4 regions of the Enterobacter sp. H2G27 genome follow, and region 1 is predicted to be linked to each of the others. Evidence: predicted binding sites of a transcription regulator. Region 1 holds the regulator's gene; each other region holds the start of a gene.
The links. Region 1 encodes sigma-54, which starts transcription at its own class of promoters, with help from an activator protein. Its sites were predicted from a motif close to GTTGGCACANNTTTCGCTNT; they were not measured.

Region 1 (4,943 bases):
GTCGCAGCAGACGGCCAAAAATCTGTTTCTGTGGGACGGCCGCAGCTGGGTGCGAAAGGGGCTGGAAGCGGGGTTGACCCTGGGGATGGAAACGGTCTGGAGCAAAAAACGCATTCTGACCGTGTATCTCAACGTTGCCGAGTTTGGCGACGGGGTATTTGGTGTTGAAGCTGCATCTCAACGCTATTTTAATAAACCCGCCAGCAAGCTGAGCATGTCGGAGGCGGCGCTGCTCGCGGCTGTTCTGCCTAATCCCATCCGTTTTAAAGCCAGTGCCCCGTCAGGGTACGTGCGTAGCCGTCAGGCGTGGATCATGCGCCAGATGCGTCAGTTGGGAGGGGAAGGGTTTATGGAGAGCAATAAATTAATGTAGGGCGGGTAAGCGCAGCGCTACCCGCCTGAATAGCTGACCTTAATCTTCGTCAAACCCTGCATTAAACAGCGCAATCACCGCCGCCAACGCTTCCTCTTCCTGAGGTCCGGTGGCTTCGACTTCAATCTGGCGCCCTTTGGCGGAATCCAGCATCAGCAGCGCGATCACGCTGTTCGCTTCCGCTTCGGTGCCTTCGTCATTTCGCAGCAGAACCTCTGCATCGAAACCCTGCATCAGCTCAAACAGCTTCATCGCCGGGCGCGCATGCATGCCCAGCTTATTGGTGATCTCAACGGTCTGTTTTACGGTCATGTTTTACGTTTTTCCAGCGTGCGATGACGGGACTGAACGTTCTTACCGCGCGAGCGGAAATAGTCGGCCAGCTGTTCGGCGATATAAACCGAACGATGTTTACCACCGGTACAGCCAATCGCTACCGTCAGGTAGCTACGATTGTTTGTCTCCAGCATAGGTAACCATAGCTCAAGGTAGCTTCGCGTCTGGTAGATAAAATTGTGTACTTCTGTGTGCCGGTCGAGGAAGGCCGCGACGGGTTTGTCCAGGCCGGTCATGGGACGCAGCTTCGGATCCCAGTGCGGGTTCGGCAGGAAGCGCACGTCGAAAACATAATCCGCATCAATCGGGATACCGTGCTTGAAGCCAAAGGATTCGAACACCATCGTCAGTTCACGCTCGCGTTTACCCAATAACCGGGTGCGCAGCATTTCTGCCAGCTCGTGAACGGACATCTCAGAGGTGTCGACAATCAGGTCGGCACGAGAACGCAGCGGCTCCAGCAGGTCGCTCTCTTCATCGATAGCACTCTCCAGAGAGAGGTTCTTACTGGAAAGCGGGTGCAAGCGACGGGTATCGCTGTAGCGACGGATTAGCGTATTGCGGTCTGCATCAAGGAACAGCAGCTGAGGCGAGAACGTGTCAGGCAGGTTGCTCATTGCCTGTTCGAAGATCTCTGGCGATTCAGGCATGTTACGGACGTCGATACTGACGGCTGCAGAGGTTTGTCTCTCCGCCAGCGTGCGGGCCAGATCGGGCAACAACACGACCGGCAGGTTATCGACGCAGTAAAAACCCATGTCTTCCAGCGCGCGCAGAGCAACGGATTTCCCCGACCCTGAACGGCCACTGACAATCATCAGCACCATGTTCCGTTTCTCCTCAGGACAACAGATGTGAAGGCCATCTCCTGGTTATGCATCATCCTGATTGCCTTCTGCTTCAGTGATAATTTGGTAGAGCTCTTCATCACTTTGGGCCGAGCGTAGTCGACGGCAAATGGTTTTATCGGCCAGACGTTTTGCGACCAGCGACAGCGTATGCAGGTGGGTTTTCGTCTGATCGGCAGGCACCAGCAGCGCGAAAAGGAGATCGACGGGCTGGTTATCAATGGCATCGAAGGCGATGGGTGTTTCAAGCTGCACAAACACACCAACGGCACGCAGGGTATCCTCTTCCAGTTTGCCGTGCGGGATCGCGATGCCGTTGCCGATACCGGTACTACCCATTTTTTCACGGGTCAGAATCGCTTCGAACACCACCTGCGGCGGCAGGCCCAGCTGTTTAGCAGCCAGTTCACTGATGATCTCCAGCGCACGTTTTTTGCTCTGGCAGTGAACCGCACTGCGGGTACATTCCTGGTTAAGGACATTGCTCAGTTGAAGAGCGGAATCGTTGTTCATCATAATTTCACCTAAGCGCTAACTGTACAAATGGCCTGTTGTGTTTCACAACAGGCCGTCCTGCACCCGTTAACTGCCCGGACAATTAGTGTTGTTTCAGTTTATCTTTATGTTTATTGAGCTGTCGCGCAAGCTTATCAATCAAGCCGTCGATAGCAGCGTACATGTCTTGCCCTTCCGCACTGGCATGCAGTTCACCCCCGTTAACATGCAGGGTGGCATCCGAGATATGAGTCACTTTCTCCACTTTCAACACAATATAGACCTGATTGATCCTTTCGAAATACTGCTCGAGTTTTGCAAACTTCGCGTTCACGAATTCGCGCAAAGCCTCAGTAATTTCGACGTTTTGTCCAGTGATGTTGAGCTGCATAGTGTCTTCCTTATCGGTTGTGTCAGACCAGCTGTTTACGCTGGTTGGACGGCGGAATGGATAAAGACTCTCGATACTTCGCAACAGTACGACGTGCCACCATAATACCCTGATCGGACAGCATGGTGGTTAACTTACTGTCGCTTAGCGGCTTCGCGGGGTTCTCCGCGGCGATCAACTTCTTCACCAGGGCACGAATGGCCGTTGACGACGCTTCGCCGCCGCCCTCGGTATTCACATGGCTGGAGAAGAAATACTTAAGCTCAAAAATACCGCGTGGACTGTGCAGATACTTCTGCGTGGTGACACGGGAAATGGTTGATTCATGCATCTCGACGGCCTGGGCGATATCCGCAAGCACCATCGGTTTCATATACTCTTCGCCCTGCTCAAAGAAAGCCTGCTGCTGTTCGACAATACAGCGGCTGACGCGTAGCAGCGTATCATTTCGGCTCTCAAGACTTTTGATCAGCCATCGCGCTTCCTGAAGATTGCTACGAATATATTGATTGTCGGAGTCGTTACGCACGCTGGTGCACATGGAGGCATACTGCTGGTTGATTTGCAGGCGAGGGATGCTGTCTGAATTCAGCTCAACGACCCAGCGGCCATTGTGTTTTCTGACCAGCACGTCCGGAATAACGTACTCAGGCTCGCTGGTCTGGATTGACTGTCCCGGGCGTGGATCGAGTGACTGGATCAGATTCACCGCTTCTTTCAGCACCTCTTCCTTCAGGCGCGTGACGCGCATCAGGGTGCGGAAATCGTGGTTCGCCAGCAGATCCAGGTGATCGCTGATGATCACGCGCGCCTCGTCGAGCCATGGCGTCTCTTTGCTGAACTGAGAAAGCTGGATCAGCAGGCAGTCGCGCAGATCTTTTGCGGCTACGCCTACCGGATCGAAACGCTGGATGCGCTTCAGAACGGCTTCAACTTCCTCAAGCTCTATCTCTTCGTCGCCCATGCTTTCCAGAATATCGTCAAGCGTGACGGTCAAATAGCCGGTGTCGTCAACGGCATCGACAATTGAGGTAGCAATTGCGCGGTCGGTATCGGAGAAGGGAGTGAGTTCCACCTGCCACATCAGGTAATCCTGCAGCGACTGAGTGGTTTCTCCCTGATAGACCGGTAGCTCATCATCCTGGTAGTCCGCACGCGTACCGGAAGGCGTTCCGGCGGTGTAGATTTCATCCCAGCTGGCATCCAGCGGAAGCTCGTCGGGCATCTCTTTTTGTTCGAGTGCGTCGGCGGTATCAAGCGCTTCAGTGTCCTGTGACTGCTGGGTATCTACCTCGTCATGAAGATCGGTTTGTTCCAGCAGGGGGTTGCTGTCCAGCGCCTGCTGGAGCTCCTGCTGAAGTTCTAACGTGGACAGTTGCAACAGGCGAATTGCCTGCTGTAGCTGCGGCGTCATTGCCAGTTGTTGGCTGAGCCTTAATTGCAAACCTTGCTTCATGTTCAGAGCATTTTTCTCCGGTTCGGCGTTACGTTACCTCTACCCTATCAGAGTCTGAAGTCTTCCCCAAGATAGACGCGCTTAACATGATCGTCTTCGAGGATCTGCTGTGGCGTACCGTGGGCGATCAGATTGCCCTGGCTCACAATATACGCGCGTTCACATACGGCCAGCGTTTCACGGACGTTGTGGTCGGTGATCAGTACGCCAAGCCCGCTGTCGCGCAGGTGTTCAATGATACGTTTAATGTCGATAACCGAGATCGGGTCAACACCCGCAAACGGTTCATCCAGAAGGATAAATTTAGGGTTTGCGGCCAGCGCACGCGCGATCTCAACGCGACGGCGTTCGCCCCCGGAGAGTGCCTGACCGAGGCTGTCGCGCAGATGCTCAATGTGGAACTCTTCCATCAGCTCGTTGGCACGATCCTGACGCTGTTCGCTGGTCAGATCGTTACGAATTTGCAGGACCGCCATCAGGTTGTCGTAAACGCTAAGACGACGGAAAATGGAGGCTTCCTGCGGCAGATAGCCGATCCCGCGACGCGCGCGCGCGTGAAGCGGCAGAAGACTGATGTCTTCATCGTCAATGATTATGTTGCCGGCATCGCGCGGCACAATGCCAACGACCATGTAGAAGGTTGTCGTTTTACCCGCACCGTTAGGGCCAAGCAGCCCCACGATTTCGCCAGAGTTGACGGTCAAACTGACATCTTCTACGACACGGCGGCCCTTATAGGCCTTCGCGAGGTTTTTTGCAGTTAATGTTGCCATAACGGATTAGTTACTCTTCTTCTGTGCCGGGGCCTGGCCCTTGCCTTTGTCCTGCAGCTGCGACGGAACCAGTACGGTCGTGACGCGTTTACCTTTCTCGCTGGAGGCCTGCATTTTTTGCTCTTTCACCAGATAGGTGATTTGGTCGCCGGTAATGTTGCTGTCCAGCTGTTCCAGATACGCGTTTCCGGTCAGGATTACCAGGTCCTTCGCCAGCTCGTAGTGCATATGCGAGGCGCGGCCTTTTACCGGCTTGCCATTGTCCTGCATC
Region 2 (4,943 bases), 450 kb from region 1:
CGATATCGCCGCCCGGGAAGAACAGCGGGTCAATCACGTAGCTGTCGGTGGAGAAGGCCAGCCTGTCGCCCTGGGCGGTGAGGGTGGCGAGGTCAATGCGCGCCTGGTCTTCCTGTTCGGCGAGCCAGGGGTTGTTAAAGGCCTCCATAAACAGCCGGTTAATCAGCTGCTGCATCGCCTGTCCGCCGCTGCCGTGCGCCATTTCAACCGTATTCATGCTTCACTCTCCTGGTTGCGATACTGATACCACGCGGCACACGCCCCTTCGGAGGAGACCATCAGCGCGCCAAACGCCGTTTGCGGGTTACAGGTATTGCCAAATAACGGACACTGGTGCGGTTTGCATTTGCCGGTGAGCACCTCGCCACAGCGTGCCCGGGGATCGTCGCAAACCTGCTGCGGCTGCGGGCGGAAATGCGCTTCGGCGTCGAACGCGCGATAGGCTGGCGTCAGGCGCACGCCGGATTCAGCAATCAGCCCCAGGCCGCGCCATTCGCTGTCGCCCTCAACGCTAAACACGTCGGCTATCGCCTGCTGCGCCCGTTCATTTCCCGCATCCGGCACCACGCGGCGGTACTGATTTTCCACGGTACTCAGGGACGCTATTTTCTGCTCAACCAGCATGGTGACACCTTGCAGTAGATCAAGTGGTTCGAAACCAGCGACCACTAACGGACGATTGTACTGTTCAGCGATAAAACCGTAGGCGTCTGTGCCAATCACCATGCTGACGTGGCCCGGTGCCAGAAAGGCGTCAATGCCGTTGCCTGGCTCTTCCAGCAGGCTGCGCAGGGTGGGGATGAGCGTAATGTGCTGGCAGAAGAAGAAAAAGTTATCGACGCCGCGCGCTTTCGCCTGCTGCAGCGTGATGGCGGTGGCGGGCATGGTGGTTTCAAACCCCAGGCCAAAAAACACCACCTTGCGCGCGGGGTTATCCGCTGCCAGCGTCAGGGCATCCATCGGCGAATAGACGATCCGGATGTCTGCGCCGCGCGCTTTCGCCTGCAGCAGCGAACCATTTTTCCCCGGCACGCGCATCGCGTCGCCAAAGGTGCAGAAAATGACGTCGGGCTGGCTGGCAATTTCAATACAGCTGTCGATGCGCCCCATCGGCAGCACGCAGACCGGGCAGCCGGGGCCGTGGATAAACTCAATGTTCTCCGGCAGCAGCTGGTCGAGGCCAAATTTGAAGATCGCGTGCGTGTGCCCGCCGCACACCTCCATGATCCGCAGCGGCCTTTCTTTCGTGTAGTCCAGCCGCGCTGCTCGCGTTTTCAGGAGGCCGATAAGCTGCAGCACCTGCTCCGGCGCGCGGTATTCATCAACGTAACGCATGATTACCGCTCCTCGCCGTACAGCAGCGCGCCCACGTCAGGCTCCACGTCGAACATATTTTGCAGGGCGTCGAGCGTGTCGCGGGCTTCCGCTTCGTTAATCACGCTCATGGCAAACCCCACGTGGACCAGCACCCACTGTCCGAGACGCGAAGCGCCGCTTTCATCGGTGCTGCCCACCAGCGTCAGGTCGACGTCGCGCAGGATGCCGCAAACCTCGACTTTGGCCTGATTACCGTCGATGGCGTGAATTTGTCCCGGTACGCCTATGCACATCGTTCGCTCTCCAGCCAGTGTAGCCAGCCGTCCATGCCGTCGCCGCGCGTGGCGGAGACCAGCAGGATCTCAATCTCCGGGTTCACCTCGCGGGCATACGCCAGGCACTTATCCACGTCGAAATTCAGGTACGGCAGCAGGTCGACTTTGTTCAGCAGCATGATGGACGCGGCGGCAAACATGTGCGGGTACTTCAGCGGCTTGTCTTCGCCTTCGGTCACTGAAAGCACCGCCACCTTGTGTCGTTCGCCGAGGTCGAAGCTCGCCGGGCAGACGAGGTTGCCAACGTTTTCAATAAACAGGATGCCGTTATCTGCCAGCGGCAGGCGCGGGGCGGCGTCGGCAATCATCTGCGCATCCAGGTGGCAGCCTTTGCCGGTGTTGACCTGAATCGCCGGGGTGCCGGTTTCGCGAATGCGCGCCGCGTCGTTAACGGTTTGCTGGTCGCCTTCGATCACCGCACAGGAGACGCGCCCGTTCAGGCGCTTGAGCGTTTCGGTCAGCAGCGTGGTTTTACCGGAACCAGGGCTGGAGACCAGGTTCAGCACCAGCTGTTTGCGGGTGGCAAAGCGGGCGCGGTTGCGGGCGGCGAGCTGGTTATTTTTGTCCAGCACGTTGATTTCCACCTCCAGCATCTGGCGCTGGCTCATGCCCGGCGCGTGGGTGCCTGCTTCGCCGTGGCCGTAATGCAGGTCGCCCGCATCGGAGCGTTGCGGCGCAAAGGTAATGCCGGTCAGGGCTGCCGCAGGGCGTGGGGCGGGTGAAAAGGGCGCGGAGCGAAACGCGGAGTGGGGGCGGTGTTCATCCCCTTCTATATACAGGTTGCCTTCGGCGCAACCGCAGGTACTACACATACTTTACTCCTTCTCGATTTCGAGGCGTTGGATCTGCATGCCGTCATCCGCCACGATGCGCAGACCGCCGCTCTGACACTGCGGGCAGCGCTGTACCTTCGATGACAGCAGGGTGACGTACTGCTGACACTGCTCGCACCAGCACTCCGCCTGCTGTTCTTCAATATGCAGTTCGCAGCCTTCCGCCAGCGTGCCGCGGCAGACCAGCTCAAAACAGAAGGTCAGGGCGCTGGTCTCGACGCAGGAAAACGCTCCGACCTTCAGCCAGACGCCGGTGACGCGCTTCGCGTGGTTTTGCACTGCCTGCTGTTCGATAAGTTCCAGAGCCCGCTGGCAGAGGGTGATTTCGTGCATGACGCCTCCTCAATGAATTGCCCCGGTAATGCAATAACAGTGCCAGCTTGATTTTTGTTAAGGCGTGACGATGTCAACGCTGTCGAAATGACACGTCGACACCGCGGTGTTGACAGCGGTTTTTCAGTTTAATCCCTTTAAAATCAGCAAAATAAAAACTGGCATGGAATCTGCTTAACAGCCGCTATCTCCATTAAACGGATACCTTCTATGACTATTTGGGAAATCAGCGAAAAAGCAGATTACATCGCGCAGCGTCATCAACAGTTACAGGACCAGTGGCACCTTTACTGCAACTCGCTGGTTCAGGGCATTACCTTGTCGAAAGCGCGTCTTCACCACGCGATGAGCTGCGCGGCGCAGGGGGATATGCGCTTTGTCCTCTTCGGCCATTTCACCATCAACGTGACCCTGGCGGATAACTTCAACAGCCACACCATTGAGTACTACCTCGAGACAAAAGACGGCGAAAAACAGTGTATTGCGAAGGCGCAGCTGATGGCCGACGGCATGGTGGACGGCCACGTCAGCAACCGCGATCGCCAGCAGGTGCTGGAGCATTATCTGGAAAAAATCGCGCCGGTTTATAACGGCCTGTACGCCGCCGTTGAGCACGATCTTCCGGTCAACCTGAAGCAGCTGATGGGTGGAAATGCCTCAGCGAACGTGGCCTGACCCATGCGTGTCGAGAAGTGTCGACAAGACAGTTTTTCGACAAAAATGACTATCACCAGAGGATAACCCGGTGAACCGTTTTGTAATTGCTGACTCGACGGTCTGTATTGGCTGTCGAACCTGTGAGGCGGCGTGTTCGGAAACGCATCGCCTGCATGGGCTGCAGTCCATGCCGCGCCTGCACGTCATGCGTAATGAAAAAGAGTCTGCCCCGCAGCTCTGCCATCACTGTGAGGATGCCCCGTGCGCGGGTGTCTGTCCTGTAAATGCCATCACCCGCGTGGATGGCGCAGTCCAGCTGAACGAAAGCCTGTGCGTAAGCTGCAAGCTGTGCGGCATTGCCTGCCCGTTCGGCGCGATTGAATTTTCCGGCAGCCGACCGCTGCATATCCCGGCGAATGCCAACTCGCCAAAAGCCCCGCCCGCGCCGCCGGCGCCTGCGCGCGTAAGCTCGCTTTTGGACTGGGTGCCCGGCATCCGTGCCGTTGCGGTGAAATGCGACCTGTGCAGCTTCGATGATCAGGGCCCGGCCTGCGTGCGGACCTGCCCGACGAAAGCGCTGATTCTGGTTAACATTCGCGACATCGCCCGTACCAGCAAGCGCAAACGCGAGCTGACCATCAACAGTGATTTTGGCGACCTTTCTCTGCTACAGGCGCTTAACGAGGGGGCGAAATGAATGCGGTGATGATGATTACCGGCGCGGTAGCCTGTTTTGCGGCCGCCGCCGTTCTGGCGCCGATCTTCTCATTCCATAAAACCCTGAGCGGCGCGATCGCCGGGCTCGGCGGGGCGGTCGCTAGCCTGATGACGCTGGCGGCAGGCGGCGTTGTTCTGCTCGGCGGCCAGTCGGCAGAGACCGTGATGCCGCTGATTCACCACACGGTTGAGATCACTCCCCTGAACGCCATCTGGCTGGTGACGTTTGGCCTGTGCGGGCTGTTTATCAGCCTGTTCAATATCGACTGGCACCGCCACCCGCACGCTAAAGCCAACGGCCTGCTGGTCAATCTCCTGATGGCGACGGCGGTCTGCACCGTGACCGCCAGCAACCTCGGCGCGCTGGTGGTGATGGCGGAGATCATGGCGCTGTGCGGCGTGTTCCTGACGGGCTGTAGCGCCTCCGGCAAGCTGTGGTTTGCGCTGGGACGCCTCGGAACGCTGCTGCTGGCGCTGGCCTGCTGGCTGGTGTGGCAGCGCTTCGGCACGCTGGATTTCGCTGTGCTCAACGGGCATCCGCTGGGCAATGACGTCTGGCTGCTGGGCGTGCTCGGCTTTGGCCTGCTCGCCGGAATCATTCCGCTGCACGGCTGGGTGCCGCAGGCGCATGCGAATGCCTCCGCGCCCGCCGCCGCGCTGTTTTCTGTGGTGGTGATGAAGGTCGGTCTGTTCGGGATCCTGGCGATTACGCTGACCGGCGGCCAGCCGCCGCTGTGGTGGGGAGTTGTGC
Region 3 (4,943 bases), 3.0 Mb from region 1:
TGCGATGTATCTGGGTCTCATGATCTGGCCGATGCTGGCGCTGGCCTGGATGTTTAACATCGTGGAGCGCGGCAGCGCCGCCTACAGCCGTATTCGCGCCATGCTGGCCGAAGCGCCGGTGGTCAATGACGGCAGCGAAGTCGTACCGGAAGGACGCGGCGTCATGCATGTCGACGTCCGCAAGTTTGTCTATCCACAAACGGAGCATCCGGTGCTGGAGAACGTCAGCTTTACGCTTCAGCCGGGCCAGATGCTGGGCATCTGCGGCCCGACGGGAGCCGGTAAAAGTACCGTGCTCTCTCTGCTCCAGCGCCACTTTGACGTCACCGAGGGCGATATTCGTTTCCATGATATCCCCCTGACGAATCTGCTGCTGGACGAGTGGCGTGGTCGCCTGGCGGTCGTCAGCCAGACGCCGTTTTTATTTTCGGACACCGTGGCGAACAACATCGCCCTTGGCCGCCCTGGGGCGACGCAGGAAGAGATTGAACACGTGGCGCGTCTGGCCAGCGTTCATGATGATATTTTGCGTCTGCCGCAGGGGTACGAGACGGAAGTCGGGGAACGCGGCGTCATGCTGTCCGGCGGGCAAAAACAGCGTATCTCCATTGCCCGCGCGCTGCTGCTGAATGCTGAAATCCTGATTCTGGATGATGCACTTTCCGCCGTGGACGGCCGTACCGAGCATCAAATTCTGCATAACCTGCGCCAGTGGGGCGACGGACGCACGGTCATTATCAGCGCCCACCGTTTGTCTGCGCTAACCGAAGCCAGCGAAATTCTGGTCATGCAGCACGGGCACATTGCCCAGCGCGGGCAGCATGAAACGCTTGCCGAGCAGCCGGGCTGGTATCGCGATATGTACCGCTATCAACAGCTTGAGGCGGCGCTGGACGATGCGCCGGAAGAAGATGAGGAGGCCGCCAATGCGTAAGCTCGGAACGATGTGGCCGACGCTCAAACGTCTGCTGGCCTACGGCTCGCCGTGGCGTAAACCGCTCTCCGTTGCCGTGCTTTTACTCTGGATTGCGGCGATTGCTGAAGTGAGCGGTCCTTTGCTCATTAGCTACTTCATCGACAATATGGTCGCCAAAAGCTATCTGCCCCTGGGGCTGGTGGCGGGGTTAGGCGTGGCCTACGTTGGCCTTCAGCTGGCGGCGGCAGGGCTGCACTATGCTCAGTCGCTGCTGTTTAACCGTGCTGCCGTGGGCGTTGTTCAGCAACTGCGTACGGATGTGATGGACGCGGCGCTTCGCCAGCCGCTCAGCGAGTTTGATATCCAGCCGGTTGGGCAGGTAATTTCGCGCGTGACCAACGATACCGAGGTGATCCGCGATCTGTACGTCACCGTTGTGGCGACCGTATTGCGCAGCGCGGCGCTGATTGGCGCGATGCTGGTTGCGATGTTCAGCCTTGACTGGCGCATGGCGCTGGTGGCGATCACCATCTTCCCGGCGGTATTGATCGTCATGGTGATTTACCAGCGTTACAGCACGCCGATTGTGCGCCGTGTTCGCGCCTATCTGGCCGACATCAACGATGGCTTCAACGAAGTGATTAACGGTATGAGCGTCATCCAGCAGTTCCGCCAGCAGGCCCGCTTTGGCGAACGCATGGGAGAAGCCAGCCGTTCGCACTATATGGCGCGTATGCAGACGCTGCGGCTTGATGGTTTCCTGCTGCGTCCGCTGCTGAGCCTTTTCTCGGCGCTGGTGCTTTGCGGGCTGCTGATGCTCTTTGGGCTGAGCTCAAACGGTACGATTGAGGTGGGCGTGCTGTACGCCTTTATTAGCTATCTGGGACGCCTTAACGAGCCGCTGATCGAGCTCACTACCCAGCAATCGATGCTGCAGCAGGCGGTGGTCGCCGGTGAGCGCGTGTTTGAGCTGATGGACAGGCCGCGTCAGGCCTACGGCAATGACGAGCAACCTCTGCAAAGCGGGACTATCGCCTTTGATAACGTCTCGTTTGCCTATCGTGAAGACCGGCTGGTGCTGCAGGACATCACGCTTGACGTTCCGTCGCGCGGTTTCGTGGCGCTGGTGGGGCATACCGGCAGCGGTAAGAGCACGCTTGCCAGCCTGTTGATGGGCTATTACCCGGTCACGCGCGGCGAAATCCGCCTCGACGGGCGCCCGCTCGCGTCTCTCAGCCACACCGTGTTGCGTAAAGGCGTCGCGATGGTGCAACAGGATCCGGTCGTGCTGGCCGATACCTTCTACGCCAACGTGACTCTGGGGCGAGACTACACTCAGGAACAGGTCTGGGACGTGCTGGAAAAAGTGCAGCTGGCAGAGCTGGCGCGCGGGTTTAGCGATGGGATAAATACCAGACTGGGCGAGCAGGGGAATAATCTCTCTGTCGGGCAAAAGCAGCTCCTGGCGCTGGCGCGGGTGCTGATTGAAACGCCGCAGATCCTGATTCTGGATGAAGCCACTGCCAGTATTGACTCCGGCACCGAGCAGGCCATCCAGCAGGCACTCTCCGCCGTACGCGACCATACGACGCTGGTGGTGATTGCCCACCGTCTTTCCACCATCGTCGATGCCGATACCATTCTGGTGCTACATCGCGGACAGGCCGTTGAGAGTGGTACCCACCGTGAACTGCTGGAAGCAAAAGGGCGCTACTGGCAGATGTACCAGCTGCAGCTGGCGGGCGAAGAGCTGGCGGCCAGCGTGCGCGATGAAGAGTCGCTTAGCGCCTGATGCACCAAAAAGAGGCGGCGCGCTAACAGTCATTCCTGTTGGTGCAAAACTGAAACGCACCATGCACCGGCATGGTGCGTTTTTTTTCATCAGTTCGATTATCAAGGCCGTGTAATGCTCTGTGCGCCGCCGTTCCTCCTCGTTTTCATTTCTGGCACATCCCTTGCAATACCTTCAGCGTAAGCTACGGCCATTACCGAATTCTGACTGGAGGGGATCTATGAAGCTGGTTACGGTTGTAATCAAACCATTCAAACTCGAAGACGTGCGTGAAGCGTTGTCTTCAATGGGTATTCAGGGACTGACTGTCACCGAAGTGAAAGGCTTTGGTCGTCAGAAGGGTCATGCCGAGCTTTATCGCGGGGCGGAATACAGCGTTAACTTTCTGCCAAAAGTAAAAATTGATGTCGCGATTGCTGACGATCAGCTTGATGAAGTCATTGATGTCATTAGCAAAGCGGCCTATACCGGCAAAATTGGCGACGGCAAAATTTTCGTTGCCGAACTGCAGCGCGTCATTCGCATCCGTACCGGCGAATCTGACGAAGCGGCATTGTAAATAACGCCTGGCACACAGTGATAGGGATCGAGAAAATGAAGATAGCAACACTTAAAACGGGTCTGGGTTCGCTGGCGCTGCTGCCGGGCCTGGCGCTGGCTGCTGCCCCTGCGGTGGCTGATAAAGCCGATAACGCCTTTATGATGATCAGCACCGCGCTGGTGCTTTTCATGTCCATTCCGGGCATTGCGCTGTTCTACGGCGGCCTGATCCGTGGCAAAAACGTTCTCTCCATGCTGACGCAGGTTGCCGTGACGTTTGCGCTGGTCTGCGTGCTGTGGGTGGTTTACGGTTACTCGCTGGCGTTCGGTACGGGCAACGCGTTCTTTGGTAACTTCGACTGGGTGATGCTGAAAAATATTGAGCTGACCGCGCTGATGGGCAGCTTCTATCAGTATATTCACGTGGCGTTCCAGGGCTCCTTCGCCTGTATTACCGTTGGGCTTATTGTGGGCGCGCTGGCGGAGCGTATTCGTTTCTCTGCCGTTCTGATCTTCGTGGTGGTCTGGCTGACGCTCTCCTATGTGCCGATTGCGCACATGGTCTGGGGTGGCGGTCTGCTGGCAACGCACGGTGCGCTGGACTTCGCGGGCGGTACCGTTGTACACATCAACGCCGCGGTAGCGGGTCTGGTGGGGGCCTACCTGATTGGCAAACGCGTGGGCTTCGGTAAAGAAGCGTTTAAACCGCACAACCTGCCGATGGTGTTTACCGGTACAGCTATCCTCTACTTTGGCTGGTTTGGCTTCAACGCCGGCTCTGCGAGTGCGGCCAACGAAATCGCCGCGCTGGCCTTCGTGAACACCGTTGTTGCCACGGCGGGTGCGATTCTCTCCTGGGTGTTTGGCGAGTGGGCGGTGCGCGGTAAACCTTCTCTGCTGGGTGCCTGTTCGGGTGCGATTGCCGGTCTGGTTGGTATCACCCCTGCTTGTGGTTATGTCGGTGTCGGCGGTGCGCTGCTGGTCGGCCTGGTGTCGGGTCTGGCGGGTCTGTGGGGTGTCACCGCACTGAAACGTGTGCTGCGCGTCGACGACCCATGCGATGTATTCGGCGTGCACGGCGTGTGCGGCATAGTCGGTTGTATCATGACCGGTATCTTCGCGGCGAAATCGCTCGGTGGCGTGGGTTACGCGGAAGGTGTCACCATGGTTCATCAGGTGCTGGTGCAGCTGGAAAGTATTGCTATCACCGTTGTCTGGTCTGCCGTTGTGGCCTTCATTGGCTATAAGCTGGCGGATATGACGGTGGGTCTGCGCGTACCGGAAGAGCAGGAGCGCGAAGGTCTGGACGTCAACAGCCACGGCGAGAATGCGTATAACGCCTGATAAACTGCAAAACGGCAACTTCGGTTGCCGTTTTTAATGTGTATTCCCTCTCCCGGTGGGAGAGGGTGAGGGCATCAATCACCCGCGATTACGCATCACCCCTTCCTGCACCGTCGAAGCGACCAGCACGCCGTCCTGAGTATAAAATTCTCCACGCACAAATCCGCGCGCGCTCGACGCTGACGTGCTCTCCACGCTGTAAAGCAGCCACTCATTCATGTTGAACGGACGGTGGAACCACATGGAGTGATCGATCGTCGCGACCTGCATCCCTTTTTCCAGGAAACCAACGCCGTGCGGCTGCAGCGCCACCGGCAGGAAGTTGAAGTCAGACGCATAGCCCAGCAGATA
Region 4 (4,943 bases), 460 kb from region 1:
TGCGCGCGGGATATAACTTCGATATGGGCGCGGGGCTTATGTTCACCAACGCCTATAACGTGGGTAAATGGGATGAACTTAAGCACAGCTATAACGAAATCGAGGGGTGGTATCCGCTCTTTAAGCCGACCAGTAAACTCACCTTCCAGCCCGGCGGGTTGATAAACGACAGCAGCGCAGGTTCGGGTGGAGCGGTTTATTTAGATACCAACTACAAATTTACGGACTGGTTTAATCTGACGTTCCGCTATCGCTATAACCATAACAACTACGATACGCCGGACTATAACGGGCAGATGGATAAGAACGACACGCACGAATTTGCCAACTACTGGAATTTCAAAGTAACGGATGCATTTTTCTACACCTTTGAACCGCACTTTTTCCAGCGGGTGAATGATTACCACAGCAAAAATGGCAAAGACCATCACTGGGAAATTACCAATAAGTTTAGCTATAAGATCGACAGAAACTGGCTGCCGTACCTCGAACTGCAGTGGCTGGACAGATGGAATGATTACAACCGGGAGCAGTACCGGATCCGTTTAGGGCTACGGTATTCGTTCTAATAAAAAAAGCCGCTGATCGCTCAGCGGCTTTTTCGTTGCCGGGTGGCGCATGCGCATACCCGGCCTACGGCATAACCGAATTATTCTTCTTTCGCACCGCGCATAGCACGTTTACGATCGTTCTCGGTCAGGTGACGTTTACGGATACGGATAGACAGCGGAGTCACTTCTACCAGTTCGTCGTCATCGATGAATTCCAGAGCCTGCTCCAGGGTCATCTTGATCGGTGGAACCAGAACCGTTGCTTCGTCAGTACCGGACGCACGCATGTTGGTCAGTTTCTTACCGGTCAGGCAGTTTACGGTCAGGTCGTTAGAACGACTGTGAATACCGATGATCTGGCCTTCATAAACTTCAGCACCGTGCCCCAGGAACAGCTTACCGCGATCCTGCAGACCGAACAGCGCAAACGCAACAGCTTTACCCTGACCGTTGGAGATCAGTACGCCGTTGTTACGCTGGCCCACTTCGCCCGGACGAATGTCGTCGTAGTGGCTGAAGGTGGAGTACAGCAGGCCGGTACCGGAGGTCATGGTCATGAACTCAGAACGGAAGCCGATCAGGCCACGGCTTGGGATCACGTAGTCGAGACGTACGCGGCCTTTGCCATCTGGATTCATGTTTTTCAGGTCGCCTTTACGCTCACCCAGAGCCTGCATCACAGAACCCTGATGCTGCTCTTCAACGTCCAGCGTTACGTTTTCGAATGGCTCTTGTTTACGGCCGTCGATTTCGCGGAAGATTACTTTCGGACGGGAAACCGCCATTTCGAAACCTTCACGACGCATGTTTTCGATCAGAACAGACAGGTGCAGCTCACCACGACCAGAAACGCGGAATGCATCAGCGTCTTCGGTTTCTTCAACACGCAGCGCAACGTTGTGCACCAGCTCTTTGTTCAGGCGGTCAAGGATCTGACGAGAGGTAACGAACTTACCTTCTTTTCCACAGAACGGAGAGGTGTTGACGTTGAAGAACATGGTAACGGTTGGTTCATCAACAGACAGGGCTGGCAGCGCTTCCACGTTCTGCGGATCGCAGATGGTGTCAGAGATGTTCAGCTCGCCCAGACCGGTGATAGCGATGATGTCGCCCGCTTCAGCCAGATCGCTGTCGATACGCTCCAGACCCAGGTGAGTCAGCACTTTGCCAACTTTACCGTTACGGGTTTTGCCTTCGCTATCGATGATAGTAACCTGCTGGTTTGGCTTCACTTTACCGCGTTTGATACGACCGATACCGATGACGCCAACGTAGTTGTTGTAGTCCAGCTGGGAGATCTGCATCTGCAGTGGACCATCCAGATCAACATCCGGTGCCGGTACGTGATCAACAATCGCCTGATACAGCGGGGTCATGTCTTCCGCCATATCTTCGTGGTCCAGACCCGCGATACCATTCAGCGCCGAAGCGTAAATGATAGGGAAGTCCAGCTGTTCGTCGGTCGCGTCGAGGTTAACGAACAGGTCGAATACCTGATCAACAACCCAGTCAGGACGTGCGCCAGGACGGTCAACCTTGTTGATAACAACAATTGGTTTCAGGCCATGGGCAAATGCTTTTTTGGTCACGAAGCGCGTTTGCGGCATTGGGCCGTCAAATGCGTCAACCACCAGCAGCACGGAATCCACCATGGACATCACGCGCTCAACTTCACCACCGAAGTCGGCGTGCCCTGGGGTATCAACGATGTTGATACGGTAGTCATTCCATTTAATCGCGGTGTTTTTCGCGAGGATGGTAATCCCACGCTCTTTCTCCAAATCGTTGGAGTCCATCACACGCTCTTGAGTTTCGGCACGCGCATCAAACGTACCGGATTGCTGCAGCAGCTTATCAACCAGGGTAGTTTTACCATGGTCAACGTGCGCGATGATGGCGATGTTACGCAAATTTTCGATCACAACTTTGCCTCAGGCATTAGAAATAGCGCGTTATTGTACACGGATTAATCGCACTACAAAACAGGATCACAAACATCCTCCGCAAACAAGTATTGCAGAGATGCTTTGTGATCGCTTTCACGGAGCGAAAAAGGGCACTTTAACGTAAATTGCACCAATATGGTGCTCAATGTTCACATTGAAGCACTATACTGGTGCAACAAATCCATCGTGGTGCAGCCCTTTTGCACTATGGTGCGCATGATAACGCCTTTTTGGGGTGATTTAAAAGTTGGCACAGATTTCGCTTTATAAAAATTACATGGCAACAGCCAGTACAAACAGAAACTGAAGACCTCGTTACCACGACGACAATGACCAATCTGGAGAGTTAAGTATGTCCGCTGAACACGTTTTGACGATGCTGAACGAACATGAAGTGAAGTTTGTTGATCTCCGCTTCACCGACACCAAAGGTAAAGAACAGCACGTCACAATCCCTGCTCATCAGGTGAACGCCGAATTCTTTGAAGAAGGCAAAATGTTTGACGGCTCCTCCATTGGTGGCTGGAAAGGCATTAACGAATCCGACATGGTTCTGATGCCAGATGCAACCACTGCGGTCATTGATCCGTTCTTCGAAGAACCAACCCTGATCATCCGTTGCGACATCCTCGAGCCAGGCACGCTGCAGGGCTACGACCGCGACCCACGTTCTATCGCGAAACGCGCTGAAGAGTACCTGCGTTCTACCGGCATCGCAGACACCGTTCTGTTCGGGCCAGAGCCAGAATTCTTCCTGTTCGATGACATCCGTTTCGGTGCTTCTATTTCTGGCTCCCACGTTGCTATCGACGACATCGAAGGTGCATGGAACTCCTCCACCAAATATGAAGGTGGTAACAAAGGTCACCGTCCTGGCGTTAAAGGTGGTTACTTCCCGGTTCCTCCGGTCGATTCTGCACAGGACATTCGTTCCACCATGTGTCTGGTGATGGAAGAGATGGGCCTGGTTGTTGAAGCTCACCACCACGAAGTGGCGACTGCGGGTCAGAACGAAGTGGCAACCCGCTTCAACACCATGACCAAAAAAGCGGACGAAATTCAGATCTACAAATACGTTGTGCACAACGTTGCGCACCGTTTCGGTAAAACCGCGACCTTCATGCCAAAACCAATGTTTGGCGACAACGGTTCCGGTATGCACTGCCACATGTCTCTGTCCAAGAACGGTACCAACCTGTTCTCTGGCGACAAATATGCTGGCCTGTCCGAGCAGGCGCTGTATTACATCGGTGGTGTTATCAAACACGCTAAAGCGATCAACGCCCTGGCGAACCCAACCACCAACTCCTACAAGCGTCTGGTCCCGGGCTACGAAGCGCCAGTGATGCTGGCCTACTCTGCACGTAACCGTTCTGCTTCTATCCGTATCCCGGTGGTGGCGTCTCCTAAAGCGCGTCGTATCGAAGTACGCTTCCCGGATCCAGCGGCTAACCCATACCTGTGCTTCGCAGCACTGCTGATGGCAGGTCTGGACGGTATCAAGAACAAGATCCACCCGGGCGAAGCGATGGACAAAAACCTGTACGACCTGCCGCCAGAAGAAGCGAAAGAGATCCCACAGGTTGCTGGCTCTCTGGAAGAAGCCCTGCAGGCGCTGGACGCAGACCGCGAGTTCCTGACTGCAGGTGGCGTATTCACTGACGACGCTATCGATGCTTACATCGCCCTGCGCACTGAAGAGAACGACCGCGTGCGCATGACTCCGCATCCGGTTGAGTTCGAACTGTACTACAGCGTTTAATTAAGTTGTTTTACCCGGCGTGACAAGCGCCGGGAGTAGTTGCCGTGGAAACTTTTAGCCCATCTCCGGATGGGCTTTTTTCTCCACCAACAATCTGATCTCACGCGCTTTTTACGCCGAAAACGCTATACTGCACTAAATTAGTGCAAACGACTCCAGGAGACTGCTGAATGGCAACTGGCACGCTGCCCGATGCTGGGCAGATCCTCAATTCTTTGATTAACAGCATTTTGCTGGTCGATGACGAGCTGGCCGTTCATTACGCCAACCCGGCGGCACAGCAGCTGCTTGCCCAAAGCGCACGTAAACTATTCGGTACCCCGCTTCCGGAACTCCTGAGCTATTTTTCGCTGAATATTGGCCTGATGCAGGAAAGCTTACAGGCAGGCCAGGGTTTCACCGATAACGAAGTGACGCTGGTGATCGACGGGCGCTCGCACATTCTGTCGCTAACCGCGCAACGTCTTCCCGAAGGCCTGATCCTGCTGGAAATGGCGCCGATGGATAATCAGCGTCGACTGAGCCAGGAGCAGCTTCAGCATGCGCAGCAGATTGCAGCCCGTGACCTCGTGCGCGGTCTGGCGCATGAAATTAAAAACCCGCTGGGTGGGTTACGCGGCGCGGCGCAGCTTCTGACCAAGGCGCTGCCTGACCCTGCGCTGGCGGAATATACCAACGTCATCA

Region 2: the regulator sigma-54 is predicted to act here: its motif matches at 2,846-2,865, upstream of hypA (hydrogenase maturation nickel metallochaperone HypA).
Region 3: the regulator sigma-54 is predicted to act here: its motif matches at 2,859-2,878, upstream of glnK (P-II family nitrogen regulator).
Region 4: the regulator sigma-54 is predicted to act here: its motif matches at 2,744-2,763, upstream of glnA (glutamate--ammonia ligase).

Annotation. Positions count from the first base shown of each region.
Region 1 covers NZ_JBSVSI010000001.1:3,775,667-3,780,609, reverse strand. The annotation lists gene mtgA (monofunctional biosynthetic peptidoglycan transglycosylase) at 1-373, shown strand, start outside; gene npr (PTS phosphocarrier protein NPr) at 413-685, opposite strand; gene rapZ (RNase adapter RapZ) at 682-1,536, opposite strand; gene ptsN (PTS IIA-like nitrogen regulatory protein PtsN) at 1,582-2,073, opposite strand; gene hpf (ribosome hibernation promoting factor) at 2,156-2,443, opposite strand; gene rpoN (RNA polymerase factor sigma-54) at 2,466-3,899, opposite strand; gene lptB (LPS export ABC transporter ATP-binding protein) at 3,947-4,672, opposite strand; gene lptA (lipopolysaccharide ABC transporter substrate-binding protein LptA) at 4,679-4,943, opposite strand, start outside.
Region 2 covers NZ_JBSVSI010000001.1:3,325,192-3,330,134, reverse strand. The annotation lists gene hypE (hydrogenase expression/formation protein HypE) at 1-217, opposite strand, end outside; gene hypD (hydrogenase formation protein HypD) at 214-1,335, opposite strand; gene ACW9E7_RS15725 (HypC/HybG/HupF family hydrogenase formation chaperone) at 1,338-1,610, opposite strand; gene hypB (hydrogenase nickel incorporation protein HypB) at 1,601-2,464, opposite strand; gene hypA (hydrogenase maturation nickel metallochaperone HypA) at 2,468-2,818, opposite strand; gene hycA (formate hydrogenlyase regulator HycA) at 3,029-3,493, shown strand; gene ACW9E7_RS15705 (4Fe-4S dicluster domain-containing protein) at 3,564-4,172, shown strand; gene hycC (formate hydrogenlyase subunit 3) at 4,169-4,943, shown strand, end outside.
Region 3 covers NZ_JBSVSI010000001.1:780,936-785,878, forward strand. The annotation lists gene ACW9E7_RS03630 (SmdA family multidrug ABC transporter permease/ATP-binding protein) at 1-934, shown strand, start outside; gene ACW9E7_RS03635 (SmdB family multidrug efflux ABC transporter permease/ATP-binding protein) at 927-2,708, shown strand; gene glnK (P-II family nitrogen regulator) at 2,929-3,267, shown strand; gene amtB (ammonium transporter AmtB) at 3,303-4,592, shown strand; gene tesB (acyl-CoA thioesterase II) at 4,671-4,943, opposite strand, start outside.
Region 4 covers NZ_JBSVSI010000001.1:4,236,585-4,241,527, forward strand. The annotation lists gene ompL (porin OmpL) at 1-569, shown strand, start outside; gene typA (ribosome-dependent GTPase TypA) at 650-2,473, opposite strand; gene glnA (glutamate--ammonia ligase) at 2,850-4,259, shown strand; gene glnL (nitrogen regulation protein NR(II)) at 4,430-4,943, shown strand, end outside.